One region of the Bradyrhizobium sp. Unk1 genome, then DNA from elsewhere that is predicted to be linked to it. Evidence: riboswitches for the same ligand, from Rfam matches in the RefSeq annotation. Region 1 holds a riboswitch; the other holds the start of a gene.

The links. Region 1 has a riboswitch for glycine ahead of gcvT (glycine cleavage system aminomethyltransferase GcvT). Riboswitches for the same ligand answer to the same signal wherever they lie in the genome.
Region 2: another riboswitch for glycine. It lies ahead of AC5ZFO_RS21495 (D-amino acid dehydrogenase); the one in region 1 lies ahead of gcvT (glycine cleavage system aminomethyltransferase GcvT).

Annotation. Positions count from the first base shown of each region.
Region 1 covers NZ_JCAMOP010000042.1:4,203-19,070, reverse strand. The annotation lists gene AC5ZFO_RS37590 (tetratricopeptide repeat protein) at 1-1,138, opposite strand, end outside; gene AC5ZFO_RS37585 (TrmJ/YjtD family RNA methyltransferase) at 1,279-2,478, opposite strand; gene AC5ZFO_RS37580 (NADP-dependent isocitrate dehydrogenase) at 2,859-4,070, shown strand; gene AC5ZFO_RS37575 (DUF3455 domain-containing protein) at 4,166-4,669, shown strand; gene AC5ZFO_RS37570 (cyclic nucleotide-gated ion channel) at 4,674-5,900, opposite strand; gene alaS (alanine--tRNA ligase) at 5,907-8,588, opposite strand; glycine riboswitch at 8,821-8,909, shown strand; gene gcvT (glycine cleavage system aminomethyltransferase GcvT) at 9,054-10,202, shown strand; gene gcvH (glycine cleavage system protein GcvH) at 10,215-10,583, shown strand; gene gcvP (aminomethyl-transferring glycine dehydrogenase) at 10,755-13,619, shown strand; gene AC5ZFO_RS37545 (hypothetical protein) at 13,745-14,719, opposite strand; gene recA (recombinase RecA) at 14,843-14,868, opposite strand, start outside.
Region 2 covers NZ_JCAMOP010000016.1:38,591-53,458, reverse strand. The annotation lists gene AC5ZFO_RS21545 (FAD-dependent monooxygenase) at 1-1,089, shown strand, start outside; gene AC5ZFO_RS21540 (twin-arginine translocation pathway signal) at 1,111-1,533, opposite strand; tRNA gene AC5ZFO_RS21535 (tRNA-Leu) at 1,709-1,797, shown strand; gene AC5ZFO_RS21530 (hypothetical protein) at 1,919-3,250, opposite strand; partial or broken gene AC5ZFO_RS21525 (Clp protease/crotonase-like domain-containing protein) at 3,452-3,743, opposite strand; gene AC5ZFO_RS21520 (hypothetical protein) at 3,937-4,113, shown strand; partial or broken gene AC5ZFO_RS21515 (multidrug effflux MFS transporter) at 4,263-5,512, shown strand; gene AC5ZFO_RS21510 (glycosyltransferase family 39 protein) at 5,494-7,308, opposite strand; gene AC5ZFO_RS21505 (ABC transporter substrate-binding protein) at 7,522-9,132, opposite strand; gene AC5ZFO_RS21500 (M20/M25/M40 family metallo-hydrolase) at 9,400-10,530, shown strand; glycine riboswitch at 10,625-10,728, shown strand; glycine riboswitch at 10,732-10,844, shown strand; gene AC5ZFO_RS21495 (D-amino acid dehydrogenase) at 10,911-12,212, shown strand; gene AC5ZFO_RS21490 (ABC transporter permease) at 12,394-13,335, shown strand; gene AC5ZFO_RS21485 (ABC transporter permease) at 13,356-14,243, shown strand; gene AC5ZFO_RS21480 (ABC transporter ATP-binding protein) at 14,258-14,868, shown strand, end outside.

The DNA of each region.
Region 1 (14,868 bases):
CGGCAAGCGCCAGTCCGAAAAGCCGCCGCGCCTGCTCTTTCGCACCGCGTTGCAGGGCGAACTCGGCGGAGTAGAAGTTCGCCTCACATATTTGGCCAGACCGCTTAGCAGGAAGCGGATCGTTGGCTGCTCGCAACACCTCCTCTGCCGTCACTTCTCCAAGAAATAGTCGGACAATGGGAGCAGGCCAAGCAGTCATATCGAGCTTCATCGTCGCGGCCGCAAGCCGGCTCGGCGCTCCGCTGCGCATGCTTACGATCTCTCGCCACAACGCTGCGTAGACATCCCTGGGATCGAGCGACGTTGCTCGATCGAAATCCGCGAGAGCTTTGGTCAGTGAGCCGCTCTGGAAGTAAGCGAGCGCCCGTGACCGATGGGCCAACGCATCTTCTGGGTCCAATTGGATTGCCCGGTCGGCGTCGACGATTGCGCGGGCGAAGTCGCCCTTTGCGTTGTAAGCTCTGGCTCGGTAATCAAACGCGTCCTTATCTCTCGCGTTGATCCGAAGCGCTTGATCGTAGTCATCAATAGCGTGATCGATGTCCCCCTTTTCATAATACGTGGCGCCGCGCGCCAGAAATATACGGCCATCAATTCCTTCCGGCTCGCTCGCGGCGGCGTCTCCGCCGACGGGAGCGGCAAGATCGTCGCCCTTGCGATTTGGCTCATTTTGATTCTTTCGAAGCGCCTGATCCTGAGATGTGAGTTGCACCGACCGGGTGTAGTCGCCAATCGCCCTGTCATAGTCTCCCTTCCTTGAATAGATGAGACCTCGGGCGTAGTGGGCAATGCGATTCCTTGAGTTCAGTTGAATCGTGCGGTCGAGATCGGCGAGAGCGCGGTCAAAATCTCCGAGATTATAATGCGCGACGGCTCGGCAGTAGTAAGCGCGTTCGGCCGTCGGATCGGCTTCGATTGCAGCGCTGTAGTCTGCAATGGCGAGCTCGTACTCACCCTTGATGTTGTTAGCACTGCCTCGATTGAAATAAATCCGAGCAATGTTCTGCCGATCGTACTCGTCCAGCCGCAGTAGCGAAGTACAGGCCGCAATTCGTTCGTCGGGCGAGACTTTGGTCTGGGCGCTGCACTTCTGTTCGTCAGCAGAGTTTGCGGCCGCAGGCGAAACAAGCGCGATCATTGCCAATGTCGCTACCGTACTCGAGAGCACGCGGCCTACCCTTCCGATCATGGAGCCCCCGATGATATCAAGCAGCTCGTCATAGCAATCGGAAGGGCTCTTGCACAGCTCTTGGTTGCAAAAACCCAGCCAGATCGAGGTCAGGTCATTCCCTGGATCATCCCCTGCAACCGCACCAACTCCGCCTCGAGATCGCGCTCCACGTCCGCTGCCCGGATCTCCAGCACGCGATAGTCGCGCGCCTCCAGCCACGTCCGCCGGCCCGCGCGATCGGCCGCGATGGTCTCGCCCTCGCCCGGATTGACCAGCTCGATCGCGATCCGGTGCGGGAACGAGACGAAATCGGGAATGTGGCGGCCGACCGGGGTCTGGCGCTTGAACGCTCCTGCGAAGCGGCGGTCGCGGGTCAGGGCCTGCCAGAGCAGGCGCTCGGCATCGGTCGGGTTGCGGCGGAGCAGGCGAGCAAGGCCGCGCACGGTCGAGCCGCTGTCGGGCACGCCGCCGCCCTGGCCGTGCTCGGCGAGAAGCGCGCGCAGGCGCGTGGCCTGCTCGCCGTCGAGCACGCCGCCCTTGGCCGGGCCCTTGCGCCCTTCCGCGATCGCCATCACGACCCCGTGCAGGGTGTGCATGTCCTGCTTGGTCGGCTCCATGCGGCTAAAAATGTTGCGCAGATTGACCAGCATGGTGTCGCGTTTCTCGGCCGGGCGCAGGAATTCGACCCGGTCGAGCTCGCGGATGAGATTGTCGAAGAAGGCCTGCATCTGGTGCTGCGAGGCGCGTTCGGAACGCTCGGGCATGCTGTGCGGCAGCTCGCCTGACGTTGCCCGCTTGAACCATTCATAGCCGACCAGCAGCACGGCCTGGGCGAGGTTGAGCGAGGCAAAGCCCGGATTGACCGGGAAGGTGATGATGCGGTTGGAGAGGCCGACCTCCTCGTTGGTCAGCCCCCAGCGCTCGCGGCCGAACAGGATGCCGGCCTTGCCGCCTGTGGCGATGTGCCCCGAGATCTCGGTCGCAGCCGCCTCGGGCCCCACCACCGGCTTGGCCTGGTCATGGGGACGCGCGGTGGTGGCGAACAGCAGGTCGAGATCGGCGACCGCCTCGCCGACCGTGTCGAACAATTCGACTTTTTCCAGAATGTAGTCGGCACCGGCGGCGGCCCGCTGGGCCGCAATGTTAGGCCAGCCGTCGCGGGGGTTGACGATGCGCAAGGCGCCAAGCGCAAAGTTGCCCATGGCGCGCGCACACATGCCGATGTTTTCGCCGAGCTGCGGCTCGACCAGGATCACGATGGGACCATCGAGGGCGAGGCCCACCTTGCTCTTGTCAGTCCCCGACATCTCGTTTCGCTTTCACACTGGTTCGCAAGGCCTCGGGTTCTCAAGACCTTGGGTTCTCAAGGCCTTGGCAAGGCGTTCTTCAGGAATTGATTCAAAGCCGGCCTTGCCCCGATCCTTGGGGCCGGCCGCCCGTTCGCCTGTCGTTTGCCTGTCCTGACGAAATTCTCAAGGGAAATAACGGGTTGGATTCGACTTTTGAATCTCTTCTGAAGCCTGAGGCCCGCCCCCGCGGCAGGGCCCGTCCCGCCCCCCATCTGGGCAAGCTGGATGAGCTAAAAGTGCATAATCCCTTGGCTTTCGCCCGCTGCAGTCCGGTGCTAAGAGGCGGCGGATATTCCCGTGGCGCGCCAAAGCGCCGTTCCCAAGAGGCTTCCCCGATCATGGCAAAAATCAAGGTGTCCAACCCCGTCGTCGAACTCGATGGCGACGAGATGACCCGGATCATCTGGCAGTACATCAAGGACAAGCTGATCAATCCGTACCTTGATGTCGAGCTGCTGTATTTCGACCTGGGCATGGAGTACCGCGACGAGACCAACGATCAGGTCACCATCGACGCCGCCGAAGCCATCAAGAAGGTCGGCGTCGGCGTCAAGTGCGCCACCATCACCCCGGACGAGGCCCGGGTGAAGGAGTTCAATCTCAAGCAGATGTGGAAGTCGCCGAACGGCACCATCCGCAACATCCTCGGCGGCGTGATCTTCCGCGAGCCGATCATCTGCAAGAACGTGCCGCGCCTGGTTCCCGGCTGGACCAAGCCGATCATCATCGGCCGCCACGCCTATGGCGACCAGTACCGCGCCACCGACATCAAGTTCCCCGGCAAGGGCACGCTGACGATGAAGTTCGTCGGCGAGGACGGCACCGTCATCGAGAAGGAAGTGTTCAAGACCCCGGGCTCCGGCGTCGCGATGCAGATGTACAATCTCGACGACTCCATCATCGACTTCGCCCGCGCTTCGTTGAACTACGGCCTGCTGCGCAACTACCCGGTCTATCTCTCGACCAAGAACACGATCATGAAGATCTATGACGGTCGCTTCAAGGACATCTTCCAGGACGTCTTCGACCGCGAGTTCAAGAAGGAATTCGACGCCAAGGGCCTGACCTACGAGCACCGCCTGATCGACGACATGGTGGCGTCGGCGCTGAAATGGTCCGGCGGGTATGTCTGGGCGTGCAAGAACTACGACGGCGACGTGCAGTCCGACACGGTCGCTCAGGGCTACGGCTCGCTCGGCCTGATGACCTCGGTCCTCCTCACCCCCGACGGCAAGACGGTGGAAGCCGAGGCCGCCCACGGCACGGTGACCCGCCATTACCGCGAGCACCAGAAGGGCAAGGAGACCTCGACCAACTCGATCGCGTCGATCTTCGCCTGGACCCGCGGCCTGTCGCATCGCGCCAAGCTCGACAACAATGCCGAGCTCGCCAAGTTCGCGAGCACCCTGGAGAAGGTCTGCGTCGACACCGTCGAGGAAGGCTACATGACCAAGGACCTCGCGCTCCTGGTCGGCGCCGACCAGCGCTGGCTCTCGACCACCGGCTTCCTCGACAAGGTCGCGGAAAACCTCACGAAAGCGTTGGCGTAAGCCCGCGCATTATTTTCGTCTGATCGGGGTTAGACATTATGGGCCGCGCCTGGGCGCGGCCCATTCATTTTGACACCGTTGCGCGGAGGCCACCCATGTCCATCGTCAAGTTCGCCGTCCCCTGCCTGCTGCTCGCGGCCGTGGCCGGACCCACCGCAGCCGCGGAGCCGCTCCCCGAGGCCATCGCCGCGCCCGGCGAGAGCGTCGTGCTCAGCGTCCACGCCGAGGGCGCGCAAGTCTATGAGTGCAAGGCAGGCACCGACGGCAAGCTCGCCTGGGCTTTCCGCGAGCCGGTCGCGACGCTCCTCGCCGAGGGCAAGACCGTCGGCCGGCACTATGCCGGCCCGAACTGGGAGCTTGCCGACGGCAGCGCCGTGGCCGGCAAGGCCATCGGCAACGCGCCGGGTGCGACGGCCGCCGATATCGCCTGGCTGAAGCTGGAGGTCGCCTCGCGCCGCGGCAGTGGCGTGCTGACGCCTGTCACTACGGTCCAGCGCATCAACACCCATGGCGGCAAGCTCGATGGTGCCTGCGACAAGGCCGGCGAATTCAAAAGCGCGCCCTACTCGGCCGAGTATGTTTTCCTGAAGAAGGGCTGACCGCTCAGCGGTCGGTGGCCTCGCGCTCGGCCTGCGCCAGTTCTGCCGCCGCGAGGTCGCCGGTCTCCTCCAGCCGCGCCTTCGCGGTCATCTGGACGTGGGCGGCGAGCGTCGGCATGCGCTCGATCAAAGCGTGAAAATCCTGGGCGTCGAGCAGCAACAGTCGGGTCTTGCGCGTCGCCGTCACCGTGCCGCTGCGTTTTGTCTTATGCAGCAGCGCGATCTCGCCGAAGAAGGTGCCGTCGCCAAGCCGCACCTGCTGGCTCGGCAGCGCGATCTCGACCTCGCCGGCAGTGATGAAATACATCGACGAGGCGGCGTCGCCGCGGCGGACCAATATCTCGCCCTGCTCGATGGTGCGGGCGCGGAGCAACCGCATGATGTCGGCAATCTCCGCTGCGCTGAGATGCGAGAACAGCGGCACCCGCGCCAGCATGCCCCAGGTGACGACGAAATCGCGCCGCCTCACCTCCTCGGCAAAGGCGGTCGAGATGATCGCGACCGGCAGCGCGATCATGGCAAAGCCGCTGATGATGGCGAACACCGAGATGAACTTGCCGAGCGGCGTCACCGGCACGACGTCACCATAACCGACGGTGCCGAGCGTCACGATCGCCCACCACATCGCATCCGGAATCGTGCCGAGCTTGTTAGGCTGCACATCACGCTCGATGGCGTAGAGCAGCGAGGCGAAGGTCAGTACCACACCGATCAGGATGACGATGCAGCCGATCAGCGCACGCCGCTCGGCATGGATGGCCGCGAGCAGCGAGCGCATCGCCGGCGAATAACGGATCAGCTTGAAGAACGGCAGCACGCCGAGCCCGGCCAGCGTCGCGTGCCGGCCTGTGGCGAGCACGATTCCCGCCGGCAGGAACGCCATGAGATCGATGATGCCGAGCGCGGAGAAGGCATAAGAGAGCCGGTCGGACAGCGCGGAGCCGTTGCGCTGGGTGTGCCCCGCCACGGTCCACAGCCGCGCCAGATATTCGAGCGCGAACACGATGACAGCGAGGACGGCGACCGCGCTGAACAGCGTGTCGAACCGCGCGTCGAGCTCCGGCACCGAGGCGAGGATCATCGCGACCACGTCGAGCACGATGACGCTGATGATCACCTGGATGAAGCGCGACCCGATCGAGTAGGCGAGCGGATCGTGCTCCAGCAATTCGTACAGGCGATCCCTTAGGTTGGGATCGGCCGAGCCACGTCCTCGCGGAACGAGGCGCATGGGATTTTAAGCGCCTGCCATCGCTTTTTCGATCGCCGCGAGCGCCTCGGGCGCCTTGGCGCCGTCGGGGCCGCCGGCCTGTGCCATGTCGGGACGGCCGCCGCCGCCCTTGCCGCCGAGCGCCTCGGAAGCGACGCGCACCAGGTTCACGGCATTGAAGCGCGCGGTGAGATCCGCGGTGACGCCGACCACGATTCCGGCCTTGCCGTCGTCGGTGACGCCGACGATGGCGACCACGCCGGAGCCGATCTGCTTCTTGCCGTCATCCGCAAGGCTCTTGAGATCCTTCATCTCGATGCCCTCGACCGCGCGCGCCATCAGCTTGACGTCGCCGACCTCGCGCACGCCTGCGGCTGCGCCATTGCTGCCGGCGGACGCGCCGCCGCCCATCGCGAGCTTCTTGCGGGCGTCGGAGAGCTCGCGCTCGAGCTTCTTGCGCTCCTCCATCAGCGCTGTGATGCGCGCGGGTACGTCGTCGATCGAGGTGCGCAGCTCGTTGGCCGCGGTCTTCGCCAGCGCCATGGTCTCGTTGGCGTGCCGGCGTGCGTAATTGCCGGTCAGCGCCTCGATGCGGCGCACGCCGGAGGCAACCGCGCTCTCGCCGGTCAGCGTGATCAGGCCGATGTCGCCGGTGCGCTTCACATGGGTGCCGCCGCAGAGCTCGACCGACCAGCCGAGCACATTGGCGCCGCGCTCACGTGCGGTCCTACCCATCGAGACGACGCGGACCTCGTCGCCATATTTCTCGCCGAACAGGGCGCGCGCCCCGGCCTCGCGGGCCTCGTCGACGCCCATGACGCGCGTGGTGACCTCGTCGTTCTCCAGCACCACGTCGTTGGCGATGTCCTCGACGCGGGCGAGCTCTTCCGCCGTGATCGGCTTCGGATGCACGAAGTCGAAGCGCAGGCGGTCGGGCGCGACCATCGAGCCGCGCTGGGCGATGTGATCGCCGAGCACCTGGCGCAGCGCCTCGTGGATGAGATGCGTCGCCGAGTGATGCGCGCGGATCGAGGAGCGCCTGCCGTGATCGACCTCGAGCTGCAGCGCAGTGCCGAGCTTCAGCTCGCCGCTCTCGACGGTGCCGACGTGAACAAAGAGATCGCCGAGCTTCTTCTGCGTGTCGGTGACGCGGAACTTGATGCCGCCTTCGCCGCTAAGCACGCCGGTGTCGCCGACCTGGCCGCCTGACTCCGCGTAGAACGGCGTCTGGTTGAGCACGATCGCACCGGTATCGCCGGCCTTGAGGCTGGCGGTTTCCTTGCCGTCCTTGACCAGCGCGGTCACGACGCCTTCAGCGCTCTCGGTCTCGTAACCCAAAAATTCCGTGGCCCCGAGCTTCTCGCGCAGTGGGAACCAGATCGCCTCGGAGGCCGCCTCGCCAGAACCCTTCCAGGACTCGCGCGCCTTGGCCTTCTGGCGCTCCATCGCGTCGGTGAACGAGGCCTGATCCACGCCGATGCCGCGCGACTTCAGCGCGTCCTGGGTCAGGTCGAGCGGGAAGCCGTAGGTGTCATACAGCGTGAAGGCGACGTCGCCGTCGAACATGTCGCCCTTTTTCAGGGACGCGCTCTTCTCGTCGAGGATGGCAAGGCCGCGCACCAGCGTCTTGCGGAAGCGGGTCTCTTCCAGCCGCAGCGTTTCCTCGATCAGGTTCTCCGCGCGCATCAGGTCGGGATAAGCCTGGCCCATCTCGCGGACCAGCGCCCAGACCAGGCGATGCATCAGCGGCTCTTTCGCACCCAGCAGCTGCGCATGGCGCATCGCGCGGCGCATGATCCGGCGCAGCACGTAGCCACGGCCCTCGTTCGACGGCAGCACGCCATCCGCGACCAGGAAGGCCGAGGAACGCAGATGGTCGGCGATGACACGGAACGAGGCGACGGTCTGCTCGTTCGGCCCGCTGCCGAGCGCGGACGCGGTCGCGTCGATCAGATGGCGGAACAGGTCGGTCTCGAACACGCTGTCGACGCCCTGCATGATGCAGGCCATGCGCTCGAGGCCCATGCCGGTGTCGATCGAGGGACGCGGCAGGTCCACGCGCTCCTCCTTCGTCACCTGCTCGTACTGCATGAACACCAGGTTCCAGAATTCGAGAAAGCGGTCGCCGTCCTCTTCCGGCGAGCCCGGAGGTCCGCCCCAGATATGGTCGCCGCGGTCAATGAAGATCTCGGAGCACGGGCCGCACGGCCCGGTGTCGCCCATCGCCCAGAAATTGTCCGAGGTCGGGATACGGATGATGCGGTCGTCGGAGAAGCCGGCGATCTTCTTCCACAGGCCGGCCGCCTCGTCGTCAGTGTGGTAGACGGTGACGAGCAGCTTGTCCTTCTTGAGCCCGAACTCCCGCGTGATCAGGGTCCAGGCCAGCTCGATCGCGCGCTCCTTGAAATAGTCGCCGAACGAGAAATTGCCGAGCATCTCGAAGAAGGTGAGATGGCGCGCGGTGTAGCCGACATTGTCGAGGTCGTTGTGCTTGCCGCCGGCGCGCACGCATTTCTGCGACGTGGTGGCGCGCTGATAGGGCCGCTTCTCGACGCCGGTGAAGACGTTCTTGAACTGCACCATGCCGGCATTGGTGAACATCAACGTGGGATCGTTGCGCGGCACCAATGGCGAGGACGACACGATCTCGTGGCCGTTCTCGGCAAAGAAGTTCAGAAAGGTCGACCTGATCTCGTTGACGCCGCTCATGTTCATCCAATCGGGTGTGCTTGGACCCGCGATACGCCATCCAAACCTGGCATTTGGGCTGATATCTGCGGGTCAAAGCGCTTTTAGACAAGGCCAGCTGCGCTGTCCAGAAACTGTGCAAGGAGATCAGTGAGTTGCCGCAGGCGCGCAATTCCGTTGCAATCCCGTTGAAAGCCGCCAAGTGCGCGTTGACAGGCTTGGCCGGCCTGTGGTCTCTACCCATCTGTATCGTACGGCCACGTCGGGAGAGACCGGCTTTGGTGCCGGCGCCGAAGGAGCAACCGCCCCGGAAACTCTCAGGCAAAAGGACCGCGTGGCTTTGACGACATCTGGAAAGAGGCGCCGACGGGCTTAAGGCCCGGACTGCGTCCGCCGACGGGATAATACTCTCAGGCACAGCGACAGATGGGGCTTCGACTGGTTAGCTCGGGGAATCGTCCCCGGGGAACCACCGAGGGCCCCGTGATGCTTGCGCGCGACGACCAAGATTCCCTGAAAAATACGCCCCTCCACGGGCTTCATGTCTCCCTCGGCGGCAAGATGGTGCCGTTCGCGGGCTATGACATGCCCGTGCAGTATCCCGCGGGCGTCCTGAAAGAGCACCTCCATACCCGTTCCTCCGCCGGCCTGTTCGACGTCTCCCACATGGGCCAGCTCGCGCTTCGGCCGAAATCCGGCAACGTCGAGGACGCCGCCCGCGCGCTGGAACGGCTGGTGCCACAGGATATCGTGGCGATCGCCCCGGGACGGCAGCGCTATGCCCAGTTCACCAATCCGGATGGCGGGATTCTCGACGATCTGATGGTCGCCAATTTCGGCGATCACCTGTTCCTGGTCGTCAACGCCGCCTGCAAGGCCGAGGACGAGGCGCATCTGCGCGCGCATCTCTCGGGCGACTGCATCATCGAGCACCTTCAAGACCGCGCCCTGATCGCGCTGCAGGGCCCGAAGGCGGAAGGGGTGCTGGCGAAATTGTGTGCAGAGGCCCCCGCCATGAAGTTCATGGATGCCGGTCCACACAAGGTCGCCGGCCTCGACTGCTTCGTCTCGCGCTCCGGCTACACCGGCGAGGACGGGTTCGAGATTTCGGTCCCCGCGGCCGATGCCGAGCGCCTCGCAAAAACGCTGCTGGACAATCCCGATGTGATGCCGATCGGCTTAGGGGCCCGCGACAGCCTGCGGCTGGAAGCCGGGCTCTGCCTCTACGGCCACGACATCGACACCGCGACCACGCCGGTCGAGGCCGCGCTGGAATGGTCGGTGCAGAAGAGCCGCCGCAGCGGCGGCGCCCGCGCCGGTGGCTTCCCCGGCGCCGAAAAGATCCTGGCTCATTTCGATAACGGCGCGAGCCGCCGCCGCGTCGGCCTGCGCGCGGAAGGCCGCGCGCCGGTGCGTGAAGGCGCGCTGCTGTTTGCCGATGCTGCGGGCGGCGAGCCGATCGGAAAGGTCACCTCGGGCGGTTTCGGCCCGAGCCTGAGCGCGCCGGTCGCGATGGGCTATGTGCCCACCGCATCGAGCGTGCTCGATACAAAACTCTTCGCCGAGGTGCGCGGCCAGCGGCTGCCGCTCACGGTCGCCGCCATGCCTTTCGTGAAAAACACCTACAAACGCTGAGGACTTAAGAAAATGACCACGACGCTGTACACCTCCGACCATGAATGGCTGGCCATCGACGGCGATGTCGCCACCGTCGGGATCACCGATTACGCGCAGTCGCAGCTCGGCGACGTCGTATTCGTCGAGCTGCCGAAGGTCGGCCGCAGCCTGAAGAAGGCGGAAGCCGCCGCCGTCGTGGAATCGGTGAAGGCCGCCTCCGACGTCTACGCGCCTGTCACCGGCGAAGTGCTCGAGACCAACGACGCGCTCGCCGCCGAGCCGGCGCTGGTGAACTCGGATGCGCAAGGCAAAGCGTGGTTCTTCAAGATCAAGATGGCCGACAAGAGCGAGCTCGGCGGCCTCATGGATGAAGCCGCCTACAAGGCCCACACGGCGTGAGATGACGAGAACAGCCCCATACTCGGTGTCATCACCCGCCTTGTGCGCACTGCGCACTGGGGCGGGTGATCCAGTACGCCGCGGCTTCTCGGTTCCAGCCGTGTCGCCTGCGTTTACTGGATGCCCCGCCTTCGCGGGGCATGACAAAGAAATCTAAAGCGAGGACCCATGATGACCGCGCACCGCAAATCCAACGGCGACACCGCCAGTTTCGTTCGCCGCCACATCGGCCCGTCGGCGCGCGATGTCACGGCAATGCTGGAGGCCGTCGGCGCCAAGAGCGTCGACGCGCTGATGGCGGAGACGCTGCCGGCCTCGATCCGGCAGTCCGCCCCGCTTGATCTCGGCAAGCCTTTGAGCGAGACCGAGGCGATCGCGCACATGGCCGAGCTCGCGCGAGAGAACCAAGTCTTCACCTCGCTGATCGGCCAGGGCTATTCCGGCACGATCTTGCCCGCGGTGATCCAGCGCAACATTCTGGAGAGCCCGGCCTGGTACACCGCCTATACGCCCTATCAGCCCGAGATCAGCCAGGGCCGGCTGGAGGCGCTGCTCAACTTCCAGACCATGATCTGCGACCTCACCGGGCTCGACGTCGCCAACGCCTCGCTGCTCGACGAGGCGACAGCCGCGGCTGAGGCCATGGCGCTCGCGGAGCGGCACTCACGGGTCGAAGCCAAGGCCTTCTTCGTCGACAAGGACGTCCATCCGCAGACGCTGGCGGTGATGCGCACCCGCGCCGAACCGCTGGGCTGGACCCTGATCGTCGGCGACCCCCTTGCCGATCTCGATAAGACCGACGTGCTCGGCGCGCTGCTGCAATATCCAGGCTCTTCGGGCGCATTGCGCGACCTCAGGCCCGCGATCGCGGCCTTGAAGGCCAAGGGCGCGCTCGCGATCGTTGCCGCCGATCTCTTGGCCCTGACGCTGCTCGCCTCGCCCGGCGAGTTGGGCGCCGACATCGCGATCGGCTCGGCGCAGCGCTTTGGCGTGCCGATGGGGTATGGCGGGCCGCACGCGGCCTATATGGCGGTGCGCGATGCGCTGAAGCGCTCGCTGCCCGGCCGCATCGTCGGCCTCTCCGTGGACTCGCGCGGGATGCCTGCCTATCGCCTCGCGCTGCAGACCCGCGAGCAGCACATCCGCCGCGAGAAGGCGACCTCCAACATCTGCACCGCCCAGGTGCTGCTCGCCGTGATCGCCTCGATGTACGCGGTCTATCACGGCCCCGAGGGGCTTTCGCAGATCGCCCGCAACGTGCATCGCCGCGCGGCCGTGCTCGCTAGCGGCCTGCGCAAGCTCGGTTTTGCGCCGCAGTCGGAAGCCTTCTTCGACACGCTCAGCGTGGATGCCGGCGCCAAGCGCGCCGAGATCGTCGCGCGCGCGGCTGCCGAAAAGATCAATCTCGGTATCGGCGAGACAGCGTTGCGCATCGCGCTCGACGAGACCACGACGCCGGCGACGGTCGAAGCCGTCTGGCGCGCATTCGGCGGCACGCTCGCCTATGCCGAGATCGACGCCACCACGCGCGAAGCGCTGCCGGAGTCGCTCAAGCGCACCACCGCCTTCCTCACCCATCCCGTGTTCCACGCGCATCGCTCCGAGACCGAGATGCTGCGCTACATGCGCAAGCTCTCGGACCGCGACCTCGCGCTCGACCGCGCGATGATCCCGCTCGGCTCCTGCACCATGAAGCTGAACGCGACCACCGAGATGATGCCGCTGACCTGGCCGGAGTTCGCCTCCTTGCATCCCTTCGCGCCGCGCGAGCAGGCCAAGGGCTATCACGCGCTGTTCGCGCGGCTGGAAAAATGGCTGTGCGACATCACCGGCTATGACGCGATCTCGCTGCAGCCGAATTCCGGCGCGCAAGGCGAATACGCCGGCTTGCTCGCGATCCGCGGCTATCATGCCGCGCGCGGCGAGACGCACCGAAAAATCTGCCTGATCCCTTCCTCCGCCCACGGCACCAATCCGGCCTCGGCCGCGATGGTTGGCATGGACGTGGTGGTGGTCGCTTGCGAGAAGAACGGCGACGTCGACGTCAATGATCTCCGCGCCAAGGCCGAGAAGCACTCGAACGACCTCGCCGCTGTCATGATCACCTATCCGTCGACGCACGGCGTGTTCGAGGAGCATATCCGCGAGATCTGCGACATCGTCCACGGCCATGGCGGCCAGGTCTATCTGGACGGCGCCAACCTCAATGCGCAGGTGGGTTTGTCGCGGCCCGGCGATTACGGCGCCGACGTCAGCCATCTCAACCTGCACAAGACGTTCTGCATCCCGCATGGCGGCGGCGGCCCGGGCATGGGCCCGATCGGCGTCAAGGCGCATCTCGCGCCGTTCCTCCCCGGTCATCCCGCGACGAATGGGGACGCACCGGTCGGCCCGGTGTCGGCCGCGCCGTTCGGCTCGGCGTCGATCCTCACCATCTCCTACATCTACATTCTGATGATGGGCGGCGACGGATTGAAGCGCGCCACCGAAATCGCGATCCTCAACGCCAACTACATTGCCGCGCGCCTCGATGCGCACTTCCCGGTGCTCTACAAGAACGCGAAGGGCCGCGTCGCACATGAGTGCATCGTCGACCCGCGCGCGCTGAAGACGACCTCAGGCGTCACCGTCGACGACATCGCCAAGCGCCTGATCGATTACGGCTTCCATGCCCCGACCATGAGCTTCCCGGTCCCGGGCACGCTGATGATCGAGCCGACCGAATCGGAATCCAAGGCGGAGCTGGATCGTTTTTGCGACGCCATGATCGCAATCCGGAAGGAGATCGCCGAGGTCGAGGCCGGCCGCTTCAAGATCGAGGCCTCGCCGCTGCGAAACGCTCCGCACACCGTGCACGACATCGCAGACGATGCGTGGAATCGCGCCTACACCCGTGCCGAGGGCTGCTTCCCCGCGGGCACCTCGCGCACCGACAAATATTGGTGCCCGGTCGGGCGCGTCGACAACGTCTATGGCGACCGCAACCTGGTGTGCTCTTGCCCGCCGGTGAGCGACTACGCGGAGGCTGCGGAGTAAGGGATTCGCAGGGTGGGCAAAGCGACTTGTCCGCCGTAGCTCGAAGAGCGAAGGCGGAAGCGTGCCCACCACCTTAGTGCGCGTTGAAATATGGTGGGCACGGCGCTTGCGCGCCTTGGCCCACCCTACGGTCCCTTCGTCAAAACAGGGCCGTAGCGCCATAGCCGATCGTTGATCAGGTGCGTACCGCCCCACCAGCGATCGATTGGATTGTGGCGGCTGAAATCCTCCTGATGGGCCAGGACAGCCTTGCCGAATTCGGTCAATGACAGGCAGCTGCGCAGATACGCGGCGTGCCGATCCCTCAGGTTTTCCCGGTCGATTGTGCGCAGTTCATCGTCCAACCCTGCCACCGCGGGCCTCGGACCATGCGCCAGCCCTTGAAGCAACCATCCTGACTCAAATTCACGGAATATCCGCGTGCCTCGGAGTGTGCGCAGGTGAAACAGCGCATTTGTGAGCGTGAACCCTCGCGCAATGAGCTCCAGAAACCGAAACTCAGTTGCACCAAGTCCTGTCAAAGGCGACGGAAGCTCTTCCAACAGATCGAGCAGAGCCAGCCTCAACATCGGCAATGCGCTAAGGTCCTTGTGGATCAGATCAGCGCAGGCCTCGGGTGTCGGCGCGCTATAGGCCTGCCAGGCCATCTTGGCGGTCATAAGCTCATTGGCCGTGACGCTCACGACGGGAATATGGGATGCGGAATTTCCGAGCCTTTCGATTCTCACGTCGAAAAAATCGGACGCTAGCAAACGTAATCGAAGCTTTTCGAGCAGCTGGGGGCATGAATCGAAATAGTCGAGCAGCCAAATCAACTGCAATTGATCTTCAGGGTTCGAGTCAAACCAAAGTTCAATTTCGTCATAGCGCTCGCAAAACTCGGCAAAAGGCAGGTTCCTGCGATCCTTGAAGGCGCGAGGCCAGACGACGCCCCAATCCGACCAGTGATCGCCCGTCCTGAGCGGGCCTGAGCGCGCCCCGAAATAAGCTGCGAGATATTCAGGTGAAGGCAGCGGATCCCACGCGAAACGAAAAAAGAAAAAAACGACGATCTCAGCCAGCTCCGACTTGGCAAGATCAGCGCCGGACGAACTGGTCAAGATCAGACGTCTCATCGCTCCACCAGATCATTATTATCAGGCCCAAAACGAAACGGGCGCTGACGACGTCGGCAACTCAACGTCCTCAGCGCCCGCTCCTCGCGAAAGTTCTTCGCGTTAGGTTTACTCGTCCGCCGGCTCCTCGCCAT
Region 2 (14,868 bases), on a different contig from region 1:
CTCGAGGAAGTCGGTGCCGGCCTGCAACTCTCCCCCAACGCCAGCCGCGTGCTGGTCGAGCTCGGCCTCACCGAGCGGCTCAAGCGAAGCGCCGTCACGCCTGAGGCACTCTGCGTCATGAGTGCGCGGGCCGGCGGCGAGCTGCTGCGCATGCCGCTCGGCGAAGCCGCTTCCGCGCGGGCCGGCGCGCCCTATTGGGTGGTGCACCGCGCCGACCTGCAATCCGCGCTGGCCGGCGCGGTCTCCGACCATCCCGATATCGACCTGAAGTTAGGTGCGACCTTCGAGGATGTGGCGCCCCACGCCAAGGGGCTGACGGTCGTCCATCGCAGCGGCACGATACGCCGCAGCGATCTGGCCAGCGCACTGATCGGCGCCGACGGCATCTGGTCGACGGTACGCCAGCATCTGTTTCCCGAGGTGCAGCCGCGCTTCTCCGGCCTGATCGCCTGGCGCGGCACGCTCGATGCCACGCAACTGCCGAAGGATTTTACCGCGCGGCGGGTGCAACTCTGGATGGGTCCGAATGCCCATCTCGTCGCTTATCCGATCGCCGGCGGGCGCCAGATCAACGTGGTCGCGGTGCTGCCGGGGACCTGGAACAGGCCCGGCTGGAGCACGCCGGGCGATCCGTTCGAGGTGATGGACGCCTTCGCGGCACCGCGCTGGCCGTCGGCGGCCAGGATGATGCTCACTGCCGTCGACAATTGGCGCAAATGGGCGCTGTTCGGCGTGCCGGACGGCTGCCCCTGGAGCGAAGGACCGGTCGGCCTGCTCGGTGACGCCGTGCATGCGATGCTGCCATTCGCGGCCCAGGGCGCCGGCATGGCGATCGAGGACGCCGCCGTGCTCGCCCGGCATCTGAGCCTCGAGGCTGCCGAGAGCGCGGCCGGCATCGCGGCGGCGCTGAAGCAATATGGCCGCGCGCGGCAGGCACGGGTGCGGCGGGTGCAGCGGACAGCGCGGCAGCAGGGCCGCATCTATCATCTCAGTGGGCCGTTCGCGATCGCGCGCGATGTTGCGATCCGCGCGCTCGGCCCGGAGCGCATGCTGGCGCGGCAGGACTGGATCTACGGCTGGCGCCCCTGAGGCGGACGCAATCGTGTCAGCTCAGCGAACGGCGCTACCGGATTTCGGGGCGGGCTTGATGTCCGGCCGCTGCGGAGCAGAGGCCGCCGGCGTCACACCGGGCGGCGTTTCCCGGCACCTGTTGCGGCGCCATGCCTCCTCGGCAAGTTGCGACTGCCCGCGCACCGCAATGTAGTCGTTGCGATAGGCGAGCTCGGACACGACGGCGCCTCCGGCCCCGGTCTCGGCCTTGTCCATCAGCTTCTGCAAATCGGCGGTGCGGGCGGCAAGCGCCTTGCGCTCACCCTCGAGCTGCTTGCAGTCGTACAATTCGTATTTGCCAGGGTCGGCAAAGGCCGGAGCGACCGTCTCGCTCATGCTGGCGCAGCCGGACAGTGCGCCGCCCGCAAGCAGCACAACGAGCGCGCCGCAGAAGCGCAGCGGAGAGGAAAGCGAAGCAGCCATGCCGGATGAATAGTCCCCGTGGATTGAGAATGCCTAAAGCAACAACAGATGTCCGGATTGAGGCTTTGCCTTGCGCGGCCGGCTCGCTTAAGGAAGAACCGCTCATCCGGCCCACGAAACGCACCAATTCCAGACGGCCGGAGGTGGACTTAACTATTTGATCTCGTTGGATCAAGCGGGCATGGCGGAATTGGTAGACGCAAGGGACTTAAAATCCCTCGGCGCGCAAGCGCTGTGCCGGTTCGACCCCGGCTGCCCGCACCATCGGAGCTGACGGGGCGAGCCTCCGCCCAAAGGCGGGCGGCAGAACGATGCAGTCGCGAACCGGATGGAGCCTGCGCGGGGGCAAGGCGCCGTCCTTTTCCGGCGGACGCGGCGGCATGCGTTATGACTGCGCACCTTCCGTCTCCAGCCGCATCGGCTCGGCGCGAAAGTCGAGCAGCAGGATCCAGAAACTTGTCAGCGCAATGATGAGCAGGATGAAGCTGCCCTCGAATGCCGTCCCCAGAATCGAGATCAGTGCCGGAAAGGCGAGACCGACGGCGAGGAACGCGGCAAGTGACAGGGCCGGAAGATCGACGACGAGGATCGCGGCATAAAGCGCGAGCTCGAAAAAGGCATATTCCTTGAGGCGCGGCGAGCTGAGATAGAGCGCAAACATCGCGAACACCGTGATGCGCATGGCGACGCGGGGATGATCCATCAGCCAGCGATCCAGTCGCGCAAGAAGTGATCCGCCTTCCTGCGGCGGCGGGCTCTTGACGACACGCAGGATGGACAAGGCGAACGGCAGCAGCACGAGCGCGAGTGCTGCGAATGCATAGGTCGCGAACGTCGCCGCCTTGCTGTCACCGAGGCCGGCAAAATCCATGAGGTCGCGCGCCGCCAGCAGCAGCGACGGATTGATCTCGAAGAGATCGACGAGATGCTGGTCAGGGATCTTTCCGCCCATCGCCAGTTGCCAGCTCGCGAACAGCTCGGGGTACATCAGCCGCGATATCAGGATCGGCAATGCGAAGCTGAACGCCGCGACCGCGATCAGCGCGAGCTTGCGGCCGCGCGGCAGCGGCAGGAAATAGAGAGCGGCCAGCACGGGAAAGAACACCAGCTTGAACGACGTCACGAGGCCGAGCAGCGCGGCGCCGGCGAGCCGCCGCGGAAAGTTGCTGTCCTCAGGCGCATCGGATGCGGACAGAGAGAGCAGAAACCTCAGCGCCATCGCGGTCAGCACGCCGCTCAGGATCGCGAAGTTGCCGGACGCCTGCACCCATTCGAAACCGACGAACGCGCCGAGCGCGCAGAGCACCCTCAGCGCAACATCGCGCGCGCTCGGGCGCGTTCGGCCAAGACCGGGCAAGAGGAGCCCGCAAAGCACGGCGAGGACAGGAAAGATGCCCTTGTAGTGATCAACCATGAATCCACCCGCGCAGAAGGGGCGGAAGACGTCCAGCGTCACCGGGAGATAGGGATAAGAGAGCTTGGTGCCCTTCAGGTTCTTGACGAAATAAGGATCGAGCCCGCCGGCATATGCATCGACCGCCGCGCAATTGACGCGGGTGTCCCAGCCATATTTCATGTCGAGCACGGCGTCGTTGGCGAGATTGCCGAGCACCAGCAGTGTGGTCAGTGCGATCAGGCAGGCAAGCCAGAAGTTCCGCCGCGAAGCCGTGTCGGCCGAGGGCTCCAACCATCGTGCTGCACCGGTGACATCGGACACAATCGGATACCTTGTTTGGCCAGGTTTCTCCCGGCGCCAACGCGGCGCCAGCCGTGCCACCATGGACAGGATGGGTTGCGGATTCATCTCCCCTGTGCGTTGCGCTCGCGCTTATGGTGAATCCCTGGTTGCCAGCGCTCCGCCTGGACGGCGGGGAACCGGTTCCCTGTCGCCGCGACCGCCAGATCCGCCGCGCCACCCCTACCGCGACGAGCGGACGGCAAGCCAGGCATCGAGCGCTTCGCGCGTGTCCCGTGCCGCCGCCATGCGTGCGAACTGCTCGCTCTCGATGGCGAGGCCTTCCGAGATCGAGACGTTGAGGCCCCGCGTGGCGGCGGTGATGACCCGCGCGACGGCGAGGCGCGAATGCCGTGTGATGCGGCTTGCGGCCCGCGAGCCACGGCAGGCGCTGTTTGCCGCCGAAGGTCGGCGTGATGCCGATCGCGATCTCGGGCTTGGCGAAGCTCGCGCGCTCGCTCGCGACGACAAGATGCCTCACGCAATCACATTCTATGATTGATACTTTACACAAAATCGCCTTGAGATAATCTGATGATGGGACGGATTGAATCTCGTGGTTGAGTGGGGTTTCGCTGTCGGAGAGAGCCAGCCCCAAAACAACGCGACGGCGTTTTTCCGCAGCCATATAGGGCCGCAAAACTGATTTCTGAATATCAGGATTGATCATGCCTTTAACGGACGACCAAGTCATCGAAGCAATCAAGAAAGCCAATTCGGAAGAGATTGAGAGAAAGGTCTACGACAAGATCAGGGGCGACTTGAGTCCGGATATCTCCCTTAGCAAAGAGCCGCTTGTTAAGCCGGGAATCTTAGAACTTTGGATTGCGAAAGTTACGAGCTGATCGCTCGATTGATTGACCCAGGAGTTCCGCCCGGCCCGCGACCTCACAAACTCGTGTGCGCCGCCGCCCCGCCTGTCAGCCATCCCGAAACATGGGTTGTGCGACGCAGCATAACCGATCAAAAAGCCTCTGATTTTCAGAGGTGAGCTTTGTCCGACGTCAATGCCGACGATTGGGTGTCCTCGGGACACCGGCCTATGGGTTTTCCAGAATTCGTCATCGTGATCGCGTCCATCATGGCGCTGAATCCGCTTGCGATGGACATGATGCTGCCGGCGCTGCCCAACATAGGGGCAGCCTTCGCCATTCCCAACGCCAACCATCTTCAGCTGGTGCTCTCGACCTTCCTGATCGGCTTCGGCGCCGGCCAGTTCGTCATGGGCCCGTTGTCGGACCGCTTCGGCCGCCGCCCGGTGCTGCTCGGCGGCATGGCCGTCTATGCGGTGGCGAGCGTGCTGGCGGTCGCCGCGCCCTCGTTCGAGACGCTGCTGCTGGCGCGCGCGCTGCAAGGGCTCGGCACGTCGGCAACGCGCGTGATCGCGACCTCGATTGTGCGCGACTGTTATGTCGGCCGCCGGATGGCGAGCGTGATGTCGCTCGCCATGATGGTGTTCATCGCGGTACCGGTGATCGCGCCCTCGTTCGGGCAGGCGGTGCTGCTGGTCACGCATTGGCGCGGCATCTTCGTCGTACTGATGCTCTACGGATTGCTCGCGCTCGCATGGAGCGTGCTGCGGCTGCCTGAAACCCTTCCCGAGTCCGAACGCAGGTCGCTGGCGCCCGCAGACGTGCTCTCGGCATTCCGGCAGACCGTGACCAACCGCCAGACCATCGGCTATGCGACGGCCGCCGGCAGCGTGATAGGCGCACTCTTTGCCTATGTCTTCTCGGCGCAGCAGGTCTTCACCGGCATCTATCATCTCGGCCACTATTTCCCGATTGCTTTCGCCGCGATCGCGGCCGGCACCGCGATCGCCGGCTTCCTCAATGCGAAGCTGGTCGGACGGCTCGGCATGCGCGTGATCTCGCACGGCGCGCTGACGCTCTACACCGCGGTTGCGGGCGTGATGCTGCTGACGGAAAGCCTCGGCATGCTGCCGCTTTCCTTGTTCATGGTGCTGTCCGCTCTGATGATGTTCTCGTTCGGCATGATGGTCGCGAACTTCACCGCACTGGCCATGGAGCCGCAGGGCCACATCGCCGGCACCGCCTCCTCGCTCTACGGCTCGATCACGACGCTGATCGGCATCGTCGTCGGCATGGCGATCGGGCAGAGTTTCGACGGCACGCTGCTGCCGTTCTCGGTGGCTTCTTCCTGTCGACGCTGGCGGCGCTTGCGATCGTGCTGGTGGTGGAAAAGGGACGGCTGTTCAAGCCGCATCATCGTCCCATCGCATGAGGAACTTCCCGGCCGGGTCGATGTTGTACTGCAGCAATTCGAAAGGCCGCCTCATGGAACCGGAACATCGCGAAGACAACACCACCCCGGATCGGGCGGAAACGGAACGCCCGACGTCGGGCGCCGACCAAGCTCCGTTCACTCCCCCCTTCGCGAGCGAAGGCCTCGAGCGAATCCGCGACAGCCATTGCTGAGCGCAAAGCCTGGTCCGGCGGGCGCCTGCTGGCGCTGAAGTCCTGCGCGGCGCTCTCGGGCGTCGCGCTGCTCGTTCGCGGTGGCACGATCAGCACGACCACGTCTCGCGTCAGGCCGGGCTTGCCCCATAGCGTCGCCTGCACGGTGAACTGCCGCTTGACGAAATGCCCGGCGCGCGCGGACACCGACTCCATCCACCTGCCGCAATAGTCCTGGCCGCTGAAACAGAGCGCGGCCCAACCACGATCCAATGTCGTCTTTCGCGGCAGGCCCCACATGTACTGAAATTCGAACGGCCGCGCGTAATACTGGTCCGGACTGTAGAACGCGGTCGCAAAGGCCAGCGAATCGTCGCCACTGACGGCGCTGAGGGGTTCCTCGGTCAGCTCGTGCCATTCCCGGGTGAGCTCGTTGGCTACCTGCGCGTAGAAATTCCGGCCCTCTTCGTAGCCGTGATTGTTGCGATAGACGGCGTGAATCGGGGCGGCGACGAAGACAGCGGCGAGCCCAACGATTGCGGTCATGACCGTGACATTGACGGTGTAGAATCTTTCGATCGGGTAGCGCGTGCCGCAAACGATCAGCACAGCGAACAGGAACAGCCCTTGCAGCGCCCATAGCGACGGCAGATCGGTGCCCATCGCCAGCGACGTCAGGACCGGCAGCACGATCGTGCCGATCGCAACATAGAAAAGAAGCCGCAGGCCGGAACTCATCGCGGCGAAGTCGGCCGCAAATTGCTTCAGCCGTGTGCCTGCGATGATCACCCAGATGACGGCCGATACGCTGATGGCCGCAAGGAGTCCGAGCAGGAAGTTCTGCACCTCGCCGAGTGAGCTCACGAAGTTGCCGTTGGCGTGCGCCATCGCGTAGGTGAAGGCCGACGCGCCCGTCGTCGCGAGCCAGTAGATGTGCGGCGACAATACCGCGAGCCCGATCACGACCGATATCCACGGCGAAGCGGACGTGAAATAGGCGCGGCGCGCGGGATGGGCCAGCGCGGCAAATGCAAAGCTTGCCACGAGGAAGACCGAATAATATTTGCCGACCATCGCCAGCGCCGTCGTGCATCCTACGGCGACCGCCCAGGCCGCGCTGCGGGTCTCGAACGCGCGCAGAAAACACCAGGTCGCGAGCGGCCAGAGCGCAAGCAGCACCGCATTGGCGTTGAAGCGCTGGGCGTGGAATTGATAGGCCGGCGTCAGCATCAAGAGCAGCAGCACCAGGATGCGTTTGTCCCCGGTCACGAACTGCCGTGCGATCCGGTCGACGAAAAACAGGGCGAGCCCGGCATTGGCCATCGCCATCAATTGCAACGACCAGTCGGTGAGCGGGAAGACGGCGGTCCACACCGCCGTAACCCAGCCCATCAACGGCGGATGCTTGTGATAGCCCCACGCGAAACGGCGCCCGAGCGTCCAGGCCTCGAGGGTATCGGGGTGCAGGCCGCTGCCGGCATAGGCGACGGCCAGATAGATCGTCCAGAGCGCGACGAAGCACACAATGAGAAGCGGTACGGCCCAGCCCGTCTCGACGCCGTCGAGCCAGCGCAGGAAAGGCCGCCGCCATCGCGCCGGCGCGCGATCGGACCGCTCTGCCATTGCTCGAAATGAAAAATCAATCGCCACGGGACTCGAATGCAGGAAGGAAGTGATGGGCAAACTGCGCACATCTATTTCAAGTCAGAAACAAATAGCAATGATTGGACACTGGAAGAGTTAAAAGCTGACGCCAGGCTGACAAACGAAAACGGCGCCGCTGATGACAGCGACGCCGCGTAACGGTCGGGGAAGGCGCGCTGGCGCGCCCTCGCTTTACTCGGTCTTGTCGATGTTCCAGAACACCGGCGTCGCCGGGCCGTCGAGCACGCCGGTCAGCGACTTCCGCCATGCGCTCGGCGCCAGATATTGGCCGAGCGGCACGTAGATCACCTGGTCGTAGGCTTCCTTCTGGATCTCGGTCGCGATCTTCTTCTGATCGTCGAGCGAGGCGGCGCGGACGAAGTCGTCCTTGAGCTTCTCGATCTTGGCGTTCTCCGCCCAGCCGAACCAGCCCTTCTTGCCCTGCCCGCCGATCGACAGATTGGCGATCGGGTTGGACACGTCGGCGCTGACCCAGTTGGTGAAGAACATGTTCCAGCCGCCCTCCTTCGGAGGCTTCTGGCTGGCGCGCCGGCTGACCACCGTCTGCCAGTCGGTCGCCTGCGCGTCGACCTTGAAGCCGGCCTCGCGGAGCAACTGCACCGCGACCGTCGGCTGCGCCTTCAGCGTCACGACGTCGCCGGGCACCATGACCACGACGGGCGTGCCGTCATAGCCGGACTCGGCGAGCGCCTTCTTGGCTTCCGCCATGCCGTTGCCCTTGACCAGCGATTCCGAGCCGACGTCGGTCGCGAACGGCGTATCGCAGATGAAGAACGCACCGCAGATCTTGTAGTATTTGGGATTGCCGACGAGCGCGTCGAGCACGTCCTTCTGGTTCATCGCCAGAAGTGCGGCACGGCGGATCTTCGGATTGTCGAAGGGCGGATAGAGGAAGTTCATGCGCCCAAGGGTCTGGTAGCCGAACTTGTTCAGCGTCTCGACCTTGAGGTCGGCATTGCCTTCAAGCACGGGCAGCAGATCCCACGGCGGCACTTCCATGAAGTCGATGTCGCCCGATTGCAGCGCGTTCACTGCGGTCTGCGCATCCGGCATGGTGATCCATTCGACGCGATCGACCTTGACCAACTTGCCTCCGGCAGTCCAGCTCGACGCCTCCTTGCGCGGCACGTAGTCGGTATTCTTGACGTACACCGCCTTGACGCCGGGCTGGAATTCGCCCTGCACGAACTTGAACGGGCCCGAGCCGATCTGCTCGGGGATCTGCTTGTCCGGCGGCGTTTCGGCGAGACGCTTCGGCATCATGAAGGCGACGCGCGAGGACGGCTTGCCGATGGATTCGAGCACGAGGCCGTAGGGCTCCTTCAGCTTCAGCGTGATCGTCTTTGGGTCGGTCGCCTCGATGCTCGCAGTAAACTGCATCATCTGCTGGCCCATGCCGTCGACCGCGGCCCAGCGCTTCAGTGAAGCGGCGCAGTCTTCCGCCGTCACCGGCGTACCGTCGTGCCACTTCAGGCCGTCGCGCAGCGTGAAGGTGTAGGTGAGCTTGTCGTCGGAGATCTTCCAGTCCGCCATCTGCGGCTGGATCTTGAAGTTCGAGTCCGTCGCGATCAGCGTGTCGTAGACCATGTAGCCATGGTCACGCGTGATGTAGGCGGTGGTGAAAATCGGATCGATGATGCGCAGATCCGAATGCATCACCGCGGTGATGGTCTTGCTGGCGGCGGCAAGTACCGGCGAGGCCATCGCCGTCGAAAGCGCAACGACCGATAGCGCAAGTGTGGAGGCGAACGCGCGACGCCCCCGGCGCATCAAGCTCAACATAAAAGTTTCTCCTGACGTGAAACTGTTCAAAGGCAGGTTATTGGTTGAGCATTCGGTTCGTTCTTTAGGCGAACTAACCTCATGCGATGCCTTTGTCTTTCGAGACTTGCAGACAGTGCCGAGCGCGTCAATCCGGTTTCGCTGCAGCCCCAAGCGGCGCGCTCACGGGCTCCACAAAGATCGGTTTGGCTCTACAACGCTTTCCGCCAGTCCTGTCCGCGCCAATGCAATGCGCGTTCCATCTTTCGAAGCTTGAGAGACATTAAGATGAATCCAGCCAATCTTCCCTTCGATTCCGAGGCGATGCTCCAGGGCCTGCGCGCCTGGGTGGAATGCGAGAGCCCGACCTGGGATGCGGGTACCGTCAACCGCATGCTGGATATCGCAGCGCGGGATATGGCGATCATGGGTGCGACGATCGAACGCATCGGCGGCCGACAGGGCTTTGGCGGCGTGATCCGCGCGCGCTTCCCGCATCCGAAACAGGGCGAGCCGGGCATCCTGATCGCCGGCCACATGGATACCGTCCACCCGGTCGGCACCATCGAGAAGCTGAAATGGCGGCGCGAGGGCAACAAGTGCTACGGCCCCGGCATCTACGACATGAAGGGCGGCAACTATCTCTCGCTGGAAGCGATCCGGCAGCTGGCACGCGCTTCCTTCACCACGCCGCTGCCGATCACCGTGCTGTTTACGCCCGACGAGGAAGTCGGCACGCCCTCGACGCGAGACATCATCGAGGCGGAAGCCGCGCGCAACAAATATGTGCTGGTGCCCGAACCGGGCCGCGCCGACAACGGCGTCACCACCGGACGTTATGCCATCGCGCGTTTCAATCTGGAAGCGACGGGCCGGCCGAGCCATGCCGGCGCGACATTGTCGGCCGGACGCTCGGCGATCCGCGAGATGGCGCGGCAGATCCTCGCCATCGACGCGATGACGACGGAGGACTGCACCTTCTCGGTCGGCGTCGTACATGGCGGACAATGGGTCAATTGCGTTGCCACGACCGCCACCGGCGAGGCGCTGTCCATGGCCAAGCGCCAGGCCGATCTCGACCGCGGCGTCGAGCGGATGCTGGCGCTGTCGGGCACGACCAATGATGTCACGTTCAAGGTGACGCGCGGCGTGACACGGCCGGTTTGGGAGCCGGATGCCGGCACCATGGCGCTTTATGAGAAGGCGCGCGACATCGCCAAATCGCTCGGCACTGAGCTGCCGCATGCGAGCTCCGGCGGCGGCTCCGACGGCAACTTTACCGGCGCGATGGGCATCCCGACGCTCGACGGCCTCGGCGTGCGCGGCGGCAACGGTCACACGCTGGAAGAATTCATCGAGGTCGACAGCCTGGTCGAGCGCGGCCGCCTGATGGCCGGTTTGCTGGCGACGCTGGAGTAATTGAATCAACTTCGCACTGCACAATGCGTTGGCAGTCGCGGTTGAAATTTAGCCTTGTCTAAAAATGAGGCGCATCGTACTGCTCGATTGTCCACGCGACGATGCGGGAGAGATCGCGACGAGAGTTCAAGCTTTCGTTGCGGCGCCGACGGAGCAACCGCCCCGGAAACTCTCAGGCAAAAGGACCGTATCGTCAGGACGATCTGGAGAGAGATGGCACGATCTTGGGATCGTGACGTCCACCGAAGGGGATAGTCCGGAGCTGACCTCACAGGGTCCGCAACGGATCAAGCTCTCAGGTAACCGTGACAGATGGGGCGCCGCCAACGGCCTTTGGCCGGCGGTTAGCCTATCCTAACTCACGGGAGCCCCGAACTATCATGACCCATATCGCCATCATCGGCGCCGGCATCACCGGCGTAACGACCGCCCATGCCCTGCTCGAACGCGGATACAAGGTGACGGTGCTCGACAAGCACCGCTACGCCGCGATGGAGACCTCCTTCGCCAATGGCGGACAGCTCTCCGCCAGCAATGCCGAGGTGTGGAATAGCACCGCAACGATCCTGAAGGGTCTGCGCTGGATGTTCCGGCGCGATGCGCCGCTGCTGATGAACCCGCGGCCGAACTGGCACAAATATTCGTGGATGAGCGCGTTCGTCGCCAATATCGGCAACTACCGCGCCAACACGGTTCAGACCACACGGCTCGCGATCGAAGCCCGCAAGCATCTGTTCGAGATCGCGGAGCGCGAAGGCATCGACTTCGATCTCGAACGCCGCGGCATCCTGCACATCTGTCACGACAAGAAAGGTTTTGAATCCGGTCTGCAGGTCAACGCGCTGCTGAAGGAAGGCGGGCTCGATCGCCGTCCGGTGACACCGGAGGAGATCCGCGCCATCGAGCCGACGCTGCGCAAGGACTATTATGGCGGCTTCTACACGCCGTCGGATGCGACCGGCGATATCCACAAATTCACGCGCGGACTTGCGGAAGCCTGCAAGCGGCGCGGCGCGACCTTTATCCACGAAGCCAACATCGATTCCATTGCCCAGGCAGGTGGCGGCTTTGTCATCGGCTGGGCTGATCTTTCCGCAACCGACGCTGTCGCGTCCGCGCGCGGCATGCTGAAGGTGGACGGTGTCGTGGTCTGCGCCGGTGTGGCCAGCCGTCACTTCGCCGCCCTCCTCGACGAGCGCGTCAACGTCTATCCGGTGAAGGGCTATTCGATCACCGTGCAGCTCGACACTGCGGCGAGCCGCAATGCGACGCCGACCGTCAGCCTGCTCGACGAAGCCGCCAAGATCGTCACCAGCCGGCTCGGCGCCGATCGCTTCCGCGTCGCAGGCACCGCCGAATTCAACGACTTCAACCGCGACATCCGCGCCGACCGGGTGCAGCCGCTGGTCGACTGGGTGCGCAACAATTTCCCCGCCGTCGAAACGTCCAGGGTCGTGCCCTGGGCCGGGCTGCGGCCGATGATGCCGAACATGATGCCGGTGGTGCGGGCAGGACGGATGCCGGGCGTGTTCTTCAACAGCGGCCACGGCCATCTCGGCTGGACCTTGTCGGCCGCGACCGCGCAGATGATTGCCGGAACCATCGACGGCTGGCGCGGGCTCAACGCACCGCCGGCCGCACCGTCACTCAGGGTTGAGCGCGAGTTCCGCCATGCATCCTGAGTGGTCGATATCGGAGGCTCGGCGGCCTCTTGCGACCGCCCTGCCCTTGGCACACAATTTGCCCCGAAACGTCGGCTTCTCCGGCCGGCTTTCCAGCCCGAGTGACAGGCGTGCATGATAGAAAGAACCGATTCCACGGGGGCCTCCGGGCCCCACAAGTTCCGCAGCCGGAGATAGGTGCATGCTAGGTTATCTCATTCGCCGCGTTCTGGCCGCGGTGCCCGTGATGGGCGTCGTCGCGCTGTTCGTCTTCCTGCTGCTGCGGCTGACGCCGGGCGATCCCGCCGCAATTCTCGCCGGCGATAACGCGACGCCGGAACGGCTGGAACGCATCCGCGACTCGCTCGGCCTCAACGAGCCGCTGATCGTGCAGTTCATCACCTGGATGAATAAGCTGCTGCACGGCGATCTCGGGACGTCGCTGATCTCCAATTTGCCAGTCATGAAGATGATCAGCCAGCGCGTCGAGCCGTCGATCTCGATTGCGCTCTCGACAATCATCCTCGCGGTGATCGTCGCCGTGCCGCTGGGCGTCATCGCGGCGTGGAAGCACGGCACCTGGATCGACCGTTTCGTGATGGGCCTCTCCGTGCTCGGCTTCTCCGTGCCGGTGTTCGTGGTCGGCTATCTGCTGATCGAGGTCTTCGCGATCGACCTGCGCTGGGTGCCGGTGCAGGGCTTCCGCAGCATCTTCAACGGCTTTGGACCGTTCTTCGAGCGCATCATCCTGCCGACCTGCGCGCTCTCCTTCATCTACATCGCGCTGATCGCGCGCATGACGCGCGCGGCGATGCTCGACGTGCTCGGTGAGGACTACGTCCGCACCGCCCGCGCCAAGGGCATCAACGAGGTCGCCGTGATGATGCGCCATGCGCTGCGCAACGCGGCCGTGCCCGTGATCACCGTGATCGGCACCGGCTTTGCGCTGCTGATCTCCGGCGTCGTCGTCACCGAGAGCGTGTTCAACATCCCCGGCATCGGCCGCCTCACGGTGGACGCGGTGCTGGCGCGCGACTATCCGGTCATCCAGGCGATGATCCTGCTGACGTCGCTGATCTATGTCGTCGTCAATCTCCTGATCGACGTCGCCTACACGCTGCTCGATCCCCGGATCCGGTACTAGGGCTAAGGATACCAACAAAAATGTCCGTCGATAGCCTTCCCCAGTCGTCCATTCCGATCACGTCGCCGCTGCGGCCGCGTTTCGGATTCCTCACCTCGACGCCGATCATCGCGGCGGCCACGATCTTGCTCGCGCTGATCGTGCTGGTCTCGATCCTGGCGCCGCTGATCGCGCCGCACGATCCGGTCCAGCTTGCGCCCTCGCAGCGGCTGAAGCCGGCCTCGGCGCAGTTCCTGCTCGGCACCGACGCCTATGGCCGTGACCTCTTGTCGCGCGTCATCTATGGCGGCCGCATCTCGCTCCTGATCGGCATCGGCTCGGCGATCCTGGCGATCGCCATCGGCCTTGCGATTGGCCTCGTCTCAGGCTTCTTCAAGCTGGTCGATGCCGTCCTGATGCGCGTCATGGACGGCCTCATGGCGATGCCGAGCATCCTGCTCGCGATCGCTGTGGTGTCGCTGTCCGGCGCCAGCATCTGGACCGTGCTGGTCGCGATCACCATCCCCGAAATTCCGCGCGTGGCGCGCCTGGTGCGCTCGGTCGTGCTGTCCGCGCGCGAGGAGCCCTATGTGGAAGCCGCGATCTCGGTCGGCTCCAGCCTGCCGAAGATCATGTGGCGCCATCTGATGCCGAACACGATCGCGCCGCTGATCGTCCAGGGCACCTATGTCTGTGCCTCCGCGATCCTGACCGAGGCCATCCTCTCCTTCCTCGGCGCCGGCATCTCGCCGGAGACGCCGACCTGGGGCAACATCATGGCCGAGGGCCGTCAGTATTTTCAGCTCAAGCCGACGCTGATCTTCTGGCCGGGCCTGCTGCTTTCGATTGCCATCCTCAGCATCAATTTGATCGGCGACGCCGCCCGCGACGCACTCGATCCCCGCATGAAGCAGCGGGAGGGCAAGTGATGACGGATCAAGTGATGACCAACCCAGTCCTCGACATCAACAACCTCGTCGTCTCCGTCGGCAAGAAGCCGAAGGGCGCCAACATCATCGACGGCATCTCGATCCAGGTGCACAAGGGCGAGACACTGTGTCTCGTCGGCGAAAGCGGCTCGGGCAAGTCGGTGACCTCGCTCACCACGATGGGCCTGCTGCCGAAGGGCACGCTGGTTCCGACCGGCGGCAGCGTCAAGCTGGTCGGCGAAGAGATTCTCACCGCGACCGATCGCCGGCTGCGCCAGCTCCGCGCCACGCAGATGGCGATGATCTTCCAGGAGCCGATGACCGCGCTCAATCCGGTGGTGCCGGTCGGCCGCCAGATCGACGAAGTGCTGCGCGCCCACACCGATCTCGACGCCAAGGCGCGGAAGAAGCGCATTCTCGACATGATGGAGCAGGTCCGCCTGCCCCAGGTCGAGCGCATCTTCGCCTCCTATCCGCATCGCCTGTCCGGCGGCCAGCGCCAGCGCATCATGATCGCGATGGCGCTGGTGCTGGAGCCGAAGCTGCTGATCGCCGACGAGCCGACCACCGCGCTCGACGTCACCACGCAGAAGCAGATCCTGACGCTGATCCGCGACCTCCAGCG